2 regions of the Rhodococcus sp. NPDC057297 genome follow, and region 1 is predicted to be linked to the other one. Evidence: riboswitches for the same ligand, from Rfam matches in the RefSeq annotation. Region 1 holds a riboswitch; the other holds the start of a gene.
The links. A riboswitch is a leader RNA that binds a small molecule or an ion and turns the genes downstream of it on or off. The one in region 1 is predicted to bind S-adenosylmethionine.

Region 1 (5,794 bases):
CACCGGGGGAAGGGTGTGCAGGTCGACGCCCTTGCCGATCTTCGCGCCCAGCGCTCGGGCGTAGTAGACCATCCACGGCGCACCGGACAGGTTGGAGGCGCCACTGGCGTCGGTCAGCCTCGTCGCGGTCCACAGACGAATGTGTGCGCTGCCGCCGCGCCGATACGCCCCGGGCTTCAGACCGGCCAGCAGAATTCGAGAGCCGACGACCGAGATCGCCATGCGTCCGACCGGAGTGATGAACGCGACGAACGCGATGAGAATCCACCACCAGGACACCGTCGGCGCCCACGGAACTTCGGCGAACCAGCTCATCACGTTGAACAGGATCCCCAGCCAGGTGACCCACTGCAGACCCGTCAACGTCGTCAGTGGAACCGTGGCCGCGATCTGTGTCCACTGGGCCGACCTGGACGTCGGCTCGACCTCCCGCGGAACCACCTCGACGGGCGGCTTCAACTCGTCGAGGTAGCGCGCGAGCGACCCGAGTCGAGGGTGGTCGTAGAGCTGCGCGACGGTGATCTCCGGGAACCGCTCGCGCAGTGCCGTCACCAGCTGAGCCGCGGACAGGGATCCGCCGCCGTTCTGGAAGAAATCCGCGTTCTCGTCGGAGACCTGCGCGCCGAGGATGTTGGTCCACAGCTCCGCGACCCAGCCTGCCGTACCGGCGAGATCGGAGCCCTCGCCCATGCCGGGCAACGGCCATGGCAGGGCGTTGCGGTCCACCTTGCCCGACGTCCTCGTCGGCATCTCCTCGACGAGCGCGAGCCGCGGAACGAGTGCCGACGGCAACTGTTCGGCCAGAATCCGGCGGGCGGCCTCCACGTCGAAGTGAGGATCGGTGCTGGCCAGATAGCCGACGAGCACCGAATTGCCTGCGCCGGTCTTGCGCACGGCAGCGGCCGCACCACCGACACCGGGAAGCGCCTGCAACGCGTTGTCGATCTCACCGAGCTCGATCCGTCGGCCACCCAACTTGATCTGATCGTCGGCGCGGCCCTGGAACAGCAAGCCTTCGAGCTCGAGCTTGACGAGGTCTCCGCTGCGGTAGGCGCGGTCCCATCCGAGCGTCGGCATCGGTGCGTACTTCTCGGCGTCCTTGGCCGGATCGAGATAACGGGCAAGGCCGACGCCGCCGATCACCAGCTCACCGACTTCTCCGACGGCAACAGGGTTGCCCGAGCCGTCGACGACGGCCAGGTCCCACCCGTCGAGAGGAAGACCGATCCGAACAGGTCCCTTGCCATCCATGATCGACGCGCACGCGACGACGGTGGCCTCGGTGGGTCCGTAGGTGTTCCACACCTCGCGGCCGTCGACGGCAAGACGCTCGGCCAGTTCCGGCGGGCACGCTTCGCCGCCGAAGATCAGCAGTCGCACGGCTTCCAACGCGACGGCAGGCCACAGGGCAGCGAGCGTCGGGACGGTCGAGACGACGGAGATGTCGCGGGACACCAGCCACGGCCCGAGGTCGAACCCACTGCGCACCAGCGATCGGGGAGCGGGCACCAGGCATGCACCGTGCCGCCACGCCAGCCACATCTCCTCGCACGAGGCGTCGAACGCCACCGACAAGCCGGCGAGGACACGGTCGCCCGGTCCCAGCGGATCGTCCTGCATGAACATCCGAGCCTCGGCGTCGACGAACGCCGCTGCGTTGCGATGACTGACCGCAACACCCTTCGGGGTGCCGGTGGAGCCGGAGGTGAAGATGACCCACGCGTCGTCGTCGGGAGTCGGGGTCGTCAGAGCATCGGGGGCGGGTGTGTCCTGCTTCTCGGCCGTACCTGCGGCGATACCGCCAGCTGTGACAACAGCGGTCACTTTGGCCTCGCCGAAGACGAGCTCGGCCCGCTCGTCGGGGTCGTCGGCATCGACCGGCACGTAGGCGGCGCCTGCGTTCAGGATCGACAGAATTGCGACGTACAGAGAGAAGGAACCGGACGGCATCCGGATGCCGACGCGATCGCCGCGCCGGACGCCGGCCCTGGCCAGCCACTGAGCGCCTTCGTCGATGTCCTCGATCAGTTCGCGATAGCTGACGGAGACAGTGCCGTCGTCGATGGCCGGTGCGTCGGGAAACTGCGACGTCGTGGACCGCAGGATGTCGATGAGCGTGCGTTCCTGTGGAGCACGCTCACCGCGCAGGAACTCGGGCGGAACCCCGTTGCGGGTGTCGGCCGTTTCCGATGGTGATTGCACAGACAACCGGGTGTCCTTCTTCTCGTGTGGTACCGAAATTCGAACGAACGTCGCGCGTCGTTATCTCATGTTCGGTTGTCCAGAAGGTGAACAGTCTCGGCTGTCCCCTTCCGACACAAGTCGTAGCTCGGCATTGCGCGGATTCTACTAGGAAGTGCCCCGTTTGCCCCCGTCGAAGGGTTTCCTACCTGGGAGGTTGACAATCCCTCGCCACGTTTGCCATCCTCTTTTCAGGTCATGAGTACCAGCATCGAGCCCCGGCTTGCTGGTCGGCAACCCTCCTCCGCGGTGGGGTGCTCCGGGTGACGACCTGGCTGGCGCCGGAAAACCGGTGCAGCAAGCGCGGACTCGATTTCTGACAGGTACGTCGGGTCCCTTGATCGACAAGGGGTTATTTGTCATGACTGCTGTTCTGAACAACTCGTGTGCGTCTTTCGCCGCCGTCAGCGGAGCTGACCTTCAGGTCCCGTTGGTCGACGGAACGAGTTGCACGTACGCCAATTTCGACTACGCGGCCAGTGCGCCTGCGCTCGCCGAGGTCACCGCACGGATCGCCGAGTTGCTTCCGTACTACTCGAGCGTGCATCGCGGCGCCGGGTACGCATCCCGTGTGTGCACGGCTGCGTACGAGAAGGCTCGGGTGACGGTAGCCGATTTCGTGGGCGCACAACCGGATTCGGTCGTCGTCTTCACCAGGAACACCACGGATTCGCTGAACTTGCTCGCCGGGTGCGTGCCGGGTGACACCGTGGTGCTGGACATCGAGCACCACGCGAACCTGTTGCCCTGGAGGGACCGTCGCGTTGTGGTCGCCGCCGACTCGATCGCCGAGACGCTGACGCGCGTCGAGGTCGAACTGGAGACGAAACCTGCTGCGCTGCTCGCGATCACCGGCGCATCGAACGTCACCGGAGAGGTGTTGCCGATCCGCGAACTGGCCCAGCTCGCGCACTCGCACGGCGCGCGCATCCTCGTCGACGGCGCGCAGTTGGTGCCGCATCGCCGCATCGACATCGGTGATCTGGGTGTCGACTACCTCGCGTTCTCCGGCCACAAGCTGTACGCACCACACGGTGCAGGCGTCCTCGTCGGCAAGCGGGACTGGCTCGACGCGGCCGAGCCGTACCTCGCCGGAGGCGGCGCCGTGCGCTCGGTTTCGATCGATCGGACCGAATGGGCGCCGGTGCCCGCGCGTCACGAGGCCGGAACCCCGAACGTCCTGGGAGTCGTCGCACTGGCCACTGCATGCGAGGCGCTGGCTCTGCACGAGTCGGCAGGATCGATCTCGCACGAGCGCGAACTGTCCGACCGTCTGCGCGACGGCTTGTCGTCGATCGACGGCGTCAGCCTTCTGACGGTCTGGAGCGACGCCCCGGACACTGTGGGCATTGTCACATTCACGGTCGACGGGTACGGCCCGGGCGAGATCGCCGCGTACCTGTCGGCAGAGCACGGAATCGGTGTGCGCGACGGCAAGTTCTGCGCTCATCCACTGCTGTCCAGGCTCGGCCACGCAGGCGGAGCCGTACGCGCCAGCCTGGGGCTCGGCAGTTCCGGAAGCGACGTCGACAGGCTGATCGACGCGGTCCGGACCCTCGCAACCGACGGCCCGTCCTGGACGTACGAGGAGGACGGCGGATGGTGGAATCCGGTGCCGGATCCCCGCCCGTTCCCCGATCTGGTCGACGGTGCCGCAGGCGTGGGATCCCCATGCGCCACACAAACGGTTAGCATCGCTTCATGACAGCAATTGCTCTGTCGCAGAGCGGACTCTGGTCGGATCGCTACGTCGATCTGTGCCGTACCGCTTCGGGTTCGTGTAGGCGTTCGGGCTAGGCCTCAGCCGTCATATCCCTGCTTGCATCAGAAGGACTTCACCTTCATGTCGAACAGTTCAGCCGTACGCGTAGCACTCGTCCACCCGTCGCAGTGGACCGAAATCACCGACGCAGCCCCCACCGAGACAGTCGTGCGGATCCACGCCGCCGACCTTCGTGAAGGGCAGCAGGCACGTGCTCGTGCCCGCGCCGAGGCCGTCGAGGTGGGCAAGGACGCGGACAGCGTCGCCGTGTTCCTCGACATCGAAATCCACATCGCCGACGACGCAAGGACGGCTCGCCGCGAGTTCGCGGCCCTCGACGCGCCCACGGTCCCCGGATCCATTCGCTACGTCGGAACACCGTCCGGCCTGGCCGGCCTGATCGCCGACGTCAAGGCAGCCGACGTCGCCGACGGTGTGACGCTGGTACCCGTCGGGCCCACGTCCCGGAATCTGGACCGCGTCGCCGACGGTGTCGTGCCGTGGCTGGAGGACCGCGGCGTGGTCTTCGCAGCGGATGCAGTTCTCGAAGGTGCGGGCGTCGCTCGTCGCAGCCGAGTCCTCGCGTCCTGACTCAGGGCACCTCGCGGCCCGGTCACGTGTTCAGGTGACGGCGACCGCGAGGCCTGCGGTGATGCGCAGTAGTTCTGCACTGGTGGTCCGGAAGACAGTGTTCGGATGCCCTGCCGCCGCCCACAGCTCTTTGTGTTCGGCCAGTGACTCGTCCACGTAGGTGGGCAGGTTGGTGGGGTGGCCGACGGGCGCGATGCCGCCGATCGGCTGCCCGGTCGCGTGTTTGACGACGTCGAGTGGGGCACGCGTCAGGGTTCCGTCGAGGCGGGCGCCCGTCGCCTCCAGGTTCACCTGGTGTGCACCCGACACGAGCAGAAGAACCGGGTCGTCGTCGAGCAGGAAGACCAGCGACTTCACGATCGCGCCGACGGCGACACCCAACGATTCAGCGGCGGCCTCGGCCGTCGGTGTCGGTTCGGGCGAGGTGACGACGACGCCGTGGTGTCCGCGCGAAATCAGAATGTCCGCGACGTGGGCTGCGTTCGGGTGAAGTAGCCGGGGCATCTTCCAATGGTATTGCCACTCGGCCCCGTTCGCAGTTACTCGTTGCGCCTTTACTCGGTGCGCCTTTACTCGGTGCGCAGTTCGCCGAACAGCCTGAGCCGCGCCATGCCGCCGTCGGGGAAGATGTCCATGCGCACCTCGGACACCGGCTCGGTGTGATCGAGCAGGAAGCGGTGCCTGGTGTCCGGCTGCAGACGAGTGCGCGGCAGCAGTTCGATCCATTCACCGTTTCCGAGTTTGCCCTTCAACGACGCTGCACCGGGAGCGTTTCCGAGGAAGCACGACGTGTCGAGCTCGGCCAGGTGGATGGTGCCCGTTCCGGCGAGGGTGACCTGGACCCAGTCGTTGGCGTCGTTACGGCGGCGTGATGTCTCCCATCCTTCGCCCATCGAGCGAGGCGGTCCGGGGAACAACAGATTGTTGGGTGAGCTGTAGAACATGTTGGAGCACGCCGAGACGTACCCGCCGTTCTCGAGCGCCGCGAGATCGAACGGGCCTGCGGCGATGAAACGCGGATCCGGCTTTCCTCGACCCAGCACCCGCAACCGTGCGACACCGCCATCCGGGTAGATGCTGAGCTTGACGTGGGTCCAGCGCTCGTCCGAGGCCACCTTGAAGCGGTTCTCCGAGTCGCCCTCGACGGCGCTTTTCGGGACGATGGTCTCCCACTTGGTGTCCTCGTACAGCTCCTTCGCC
Region 2 (5,794 bases), 150 kb from region 1:
AGATCCTGCGGGTACTGCTGGGCCCGCACCTCGGGGTTGTCGATCCCGGCCTCGGTGAGGATCCTGATCGCTTCGAGCTTCGCCGACCGCTTGGTGGCCAGCCCGTGCACGCGGAGCACCTCGGCCACCTGCTCACCGACTCGGATGACCGGGTTGAGCGACGTCGTCGGGTCCTGGGGAACCAGACCGATGTGAGCCCCGCGCAGGCGGTCCAGCACCTTCTCGGAGGCATCGTCGATCCGCTTGCCGTCGAAGCGGACTTCGCCGGAAGTGATGCGACCCGCGCCGGGAAGCAGACCGATGATCGCGTGTGCCGTCGTCGATTTGCCCGATCCGGACTCACCCACCACCGCCACCACTTCGCCGCGCTCGACTGTCAGCGACACTCCTCGGACCGCGGCACCGTTGCCGTAGTCCACCTGGAGGTTCTCGACTTCCAGAATGGGGCTCATCGTGTGCCTCCCTCGATTGCGTGGCCGACGCGGTGCGCCGACAGGACGACGGCCACGATCACCAGGCCGGGCAGTGTGGTCATCCACCATGCGGTGGCCAGGAAACTCCGGCCCTCGGAGATCAACGATCCCCACTCGGGTGTCGGTGGAACAGCGCCGAATCCGAGGAAACTGAGGGCGGACACCGCCAGCACCGCCTGGCCGAATTCCACTGCGGCAAGGGCGATGACCGGTCCGTAGGAGTTGCGGAGAATGTGGCGCCCGAACACGTCGTACCACCGGACGCCGGAGGCGTAGGCGGCTTCGACGTACAGCGACTGCCGCACACGCAGCACTTCGGAGCGCATGACGCGCGCGAAGTTCGCGACGAGGGAGACACCGACAGCGATGGCGACGTTGCGTGTACCGAACCCGAGCGCCGTGACCAACGCCAGCGAGAGAAGAAGTGCTGGAATCGACAGCAACACGTCGACGATGCGCATCAGGATCGCGTCGACGACGCCGCCGACGGCGCCTGCGAGCAGACCGATCAGCGATCCGGCCACGAGTGCAATCGCGACCGCGAACAACGTTGCGGTGAGCGACAACCCGGCACCGTGGACGACGCGGGTGTAGAGGTCACGTCCGATGTTGTCGGTTCCGAACCAGTGCGCCGCGCTCGGCCCTTGCAATTTGTCCGCAGGCGTTCCCTTCAGAGGGTCCCCACTGGCGAAGAGCGAGGGAAACAATGCGAAGCCGACGGCGAGAACCAGTACGACGACCGACAGCGCCAGCCAGATGTTCTTCACCAGTGACCGCACACGCGGTCTACGACGAACAGGGTTCGGCTTCGGGACGACGGGTTCAGCGGTGGCGACCGTCTCGACGCGGGTCAGGATGTCAGACATGTGCCTTCTCCTTCGCGGGAGCGGACTGCTTGTACTCGGACACGATCCGAGGGTCGATCAACGGATAGAACAGGTCGACCAGCAGGTTGACCAGAACGAACACCAGCGACGTCAGAACGACGATGCCCTGTACCACAGGAATGTCCTGCGCCAGAACGGACGTCTGAGTCAACCTGCCGACACCGGCCCTGGAGAAGACCGTCTCCACGACGACCGATCCGGCGAGCAGGTTGCCGACGAGTACACCCGCGATGGTGAAGGCCGGAATCGAGGACAGCCGCACGACGTGCTTGGTCTGTACTCGCAGACGTGACACTCCCTTGGCGCGGGCAGATTCGACGAACGGTTGCTTCCAGGTCGTGGTCATCGATGTGGCGAGAACCTGAGCGATCACGGCACCCGTCGGCAACGCGAGCGTGATCGCAGGCAGCACGAGCGACGACGCTCCCTGGTCACCGAACGCGGGGAAGATCCTGAGTTGGAACGAGAACACCTGCAGCAGAAGCAGCCCGACCCAGAAGGTCGGCACCGCGACGCCCAACGGCGGGATGGAGAACAGAAGGGTACGCAGCCACTGGACACGCGTGTAGGTGGCCAGGAAGGCAACCGATCCGCCGAAGATCAGCGACAGCACCAGCGCGGTCGTCGCCAACGCCAGGGTGCTCGGCAGTGCGTCGAGGATGGCCGTCGTGACCTTCTGACCGGTGGCGATGGAAAACCCGAAGTCACCTCGCACTGCACCGCTCAGAGAGTTCCAGTACTGCACCCACACCGGCTGATCCAGTCCGTATCGCGCCTGCAACTCGGCGATGGCCGCCGCGTCGACGGGCGTACCGGACCCCGCCGAGTCGGCGGCGATGCTGACGGGGTCCGACGGCAGAAGGAACAGCACGATGAACGAGATCGTGAACGCCGCCCAGAGAACGAGGACGGCCTGCACGACGCGCAGTGCGAGATAACGAATCATGGTTATTGTCCGCTCAGCCAGGTGTCGAAGAACTGCAGCCGGGCCGACGCCTCGAACTTCAGGTCCTGCACGTTCGGTCCGGCACCGATGGCCTGCGACAGTTCGATCGTCGGAATCCACAGTCCGTTGTCGAGAACCTGCTGCTGCGCGGTAGCGATGATCTCGTTCCTGGCAGCGGTGTCGGTGGTGGCCAACTCCTCGTCGAGCGAGGCGTCGAGGTCGGGAATCGGTCCGCGGGCGTTGAGGTTTCGCCCGTCCACGGCGAAGGACGTACGCAGGATGTCGCCGTCGGCGCGGGTGCTGTTGTAGTACGTCGAGTCGTAGTCCTTCGTCCCCTGACGCGCCGTGGCCTCGGAATTGGAAACGAGCTCGAGCTGCAGATCCACTCCGACGTCGCGAAGCTGCTGCTGCGTCAGTTCGAGGATCGCCTGATTACCGGCGAACACCGCGCTGAACATGACCTTGAACGAGAGCTTCTGGCCGTCCTTCTCGCGGATTCCGTCGGCACCGGGCACCCAGCCTGCTGCGTCGAGAATCGATTTCGCCTTCTCCGGGTCGTACGTGACGTCCGCCAACTCCGTGTAACCGGGGGTCTTGCTGGCCAGCGTGCTCGTCGCGACCTTGAAGTCGGGTCCGAGAATGGTGTCGATCAGTTCCTGACGGTTGATCGCCGGCACCAGCGCCTTACGGACCTCGGGATCCTGCAGCACCCCGCGAGTGACGTTGGGTTGGAAGCCGAACGGTGTGCCCGGGTTGGACGTCGTCAGAATCTGCCCTCCGGTGGCCTCGATCTGCGGCGCGTCCTGAGGAAGCGCGTCGGAGATGGCGTCGAGCTGGTTGGAGGACAAGCTGCCGGTACGCACACCCGACTCGGGTACGACGGTGAACTCGATCGTGTCGAGGTATGCCTCGCCCTCGTGTCCGAACACGTCCGAGCCCCAGTCGTACCCGGTGCGCTTGGCCAACGTGACCGACCTGTCCTGCTGATAATCGGCGTAGGTGAACGGCCCGCTGCCGACGTTGGAGCCGTCGCACCGTTCCTCGGCAGGCTTGGCGACGGTGGACAGCGCCTGAAGGCCCAACTGCGCCGTCGACGTCGCCTGCAGGAACTGTGCGTTCGGGCCGTCGAAGTCGACCTGCGCAGTGAGCGGGTCGACGACAGTGGTGCCCTGGTAACCCGACAGGTAGCTACCACCGAGCGGCGACTTGGCCGTGGTCAGGATGTTCACGATCGAGTCGAAATTGGCCTTCACCGCCTCCGCGTCGACCGGTGTGCCGTCGCTGAACGTGACACCGTCCTTCAGCGTGAACGTGAACGACGACGCGTCGGGTGCGACTTCCCAGCTCTCTGCGAGCCAGGGAGTGATCTCGCCCGTCTCCGGGTCCTGATCCGTCAGCGAGTCGACGACCTGCCTGACTACGTAGATCGTCTGGTTGGTTCCCGACTGAGCGGGGTCCGAGCAGGTGGGAGCCCCCGACAGTCCGTAGCGCAGAGTGCCACCGGCGGTGGGCTCACCGGCGTCGGCCGCGGTGGATGCCCCGCCACCGCCACAAGCTGTGAGCACGATACTCAGGGCAGCGACAGCGCTGACACCTGCAAAAACTGAACGTGAAGACACCGAGATACTCCGGATCTTGATAGGACGCCATCGACGCGCGCGAGATCGCCGCGCCGAACCAGGCGGAAAGGGATGAAGAGCGTGCAGTCCGAGTTGAAACTCAGCGGCGACAGATCGAGCCGGACAACCGGCACAGATCCACGTGAATACGGCCCCAGGCCGTGACGAAGCCCTCGCTGTGCTGCGTGCTGTTCATCGTTCCTCCATCGGTCCCGGCGGTAGCACCCTCACCCGCGTGTTTCACCCCGCGGGGGGTTGCTGCGACGTCATGGAGCCAGGTCTCTCGGTCGCTCTGGATGGTGTTTCGCCGACGAGTCTACGACGACGCAGGCGGGTCACGCCAATTGGGTAGGTTTCCTACCGGCAAACTAGGTGAAGTTCTTGCGCAGTACTTCCCCGAAGTGCTCGGCCTCCTCGAGGTGCGGATAGCCGGAGAAGATGAACTCCTCGATCCCGACGCCGACGTACTCGCGGATTCGCTCGGCCACCTCGTCGTGGCTCCCGACGAGGGCCGTGCCCGCTCCGCCGCGGACCAGCCCGAAACCGGCCCACAGATTGGGTCCGACCACAAGCTTCGTTCGGTCCCCACCGTGCAGATCCAGCATTCGCCGCTGCCCTTCGGATCCGATGCTGCGCAACGCTTTCTGGCGCCGCGCAACGAGTTCGTCGTCGACACCCGAGATCAGATTCTCCGCGACCTGCCACGCCTCCTCACTGGTTTCCCTCGTCACCACGTGCAGGCGAATCCCGCCGCGAATGCTCCGCCCCTTCTCCCTCGCGGCGGCCTTGACCGCGGCGAGCTTGTCCGCGACCTGCGCGGGCGGTTCTCCCCAGGTGAGAAACACGTCCGCCTCGGAGGCTGCGACGTCGATCGCCTCCGGCGAGGACCCGCCCAGGTACACCTCGGGCAGCGGAGTAGATGCGTACCCGCCGAATCCACCTGCAGGCCGGTCCACCTCGTAGAACTCACTGTGCACCGAGACTGCCTCGCCGTCGCCCACGGCTCGCGCGATCTGGAGGAACTCCTGCGCTCGACGGTACCGCGACTGCTTGTCCAGCGTGTCGCCGTACGCTCGCTGCTCGGCGTCGTCTCCACCGACGACGACATTCAACAACGCACGTCCGGCCGACAATCGTTGGAACGTGCTCACCATCTGCGCGGACAGGACAGGCGCCACGGCACCGGGACGAAAAGCCACCAGGAACTTCAGATTCTTCGTCGCCGAAATCAGCGCTGACGTCACCAGCCACGCGTCCTCGCAGTGCGCACCCGTCGGCGTCAGAACCGCGTGAAAACCCAGCCGATCGACGGTCTGCGCGACCTGCGTGAGGTAGTCGAGCGACGCCTCCCGGTGGCCGGTGTCCGCAACGACGACTCCGGTGGCCCCGATGCCGACTCCGTGCGACGCGCCACCCAGACGTTCGTCGTCACCGCCCGTCGGGAGAAACCACGAGAACTTCGGTGTCACCGAGGCCTTCTGGCTCACTTCAGTTCGTGTCGCTTCTGTTCGTGTCACTGCTGTCTCCGATCAGCTCTACGCCTGCTGTCCGTCACTGCACATACGAGAGACCCGATCAGCATCATGCCACTGACCCCGAGTCCGAGGCCTGCCGCACGCCCGAAGTCGGTGTCGTCGGCCGCGAGCACCCCCAGGTAGATACCCGGCACCGCGGCGAGGGAAATTGTTGCCGAAAGTCGTTGGGACAGTTGCAGAAATCCGGCCGCGACGCCGTTGGCCTGGGGAGGCGAGTACTCGAGCGTCATCGCGCGATTCGGTGCGTCCACGAATCCACTTGCCACGCCGGACAACACCGCGAGCACGACGAACGCCGGTACCGTCGCACCCCGGGGCAGGTATGCGATCACGC

Region 2: it holds a riboswitch for S-adenosylmethionine, as region 1 does, so the genes downstream of both, ACFULT_RS12190 (putative leader peptide) here and ACFULT_RS11455 (aminotransferase class V-fold PLP-dependent enzyme) in region 1, are expected to answer to the same signal.

The regions. Positions count from the first base shown of each region.
Region 1 covers NZ_JBHUZE010000003.1:316,590-322,383, forward strand. Annotated here, with positions in the region: gene ACFULT_RS11450 (Pls/PosA family non-ribosomal peptide synthetase) at 1-2,208, opposite strand, end outside; SAM riboswitch class IV at 2,436-2,551, shown strand; gene ACFULT_RS11455 (aminotransferase class V-fold PLP-dependent enzyme) at 2,603-3,946, shown strand; gene ACFULT_RS11460 (hypothetical protein) at 4,085-4,594, shown strand; gene ACFULT_RS11465 (YbaK/EbsC family protein) at 4,625-5,098, opposite strand; gene alc (allantoicase) at 5,164-5,794, opposite strand, start outside.
Region 2 covers NZ_JBHUZE010000003.1:462,635-468,428, reverse strand. Annotated here, with positions in the region: gene ACFULT_RS12210 (ABC transporter ATP-binding protein) at 1-452, opposite strand, end outside; gene ACFULT_RS12205 (ABC transporter permease) at 449-1,339, opposite strand; gene ACFULT_RS12200 (ABC transporter permease) at 1,332-2,306, opposite strand; gene ACFULT_RS12195 (ABC transporter substrate-binding protein) at 2,309-3,925, opposite strand; gene ACFULT_RS12190 (putative leader peptide) at 4,026-4,121, opposite strand; SAM riboswitch class I at 4,126-4,228, opposite strand; gene ACFULT_RS12185 (LLM class flavin-dependent oxidoreductase) at 4,294-5,394, opposite strand; gene ACFULT_RS12180 (MFS transporter) at 5,439-5,794, opposite strand, start outside.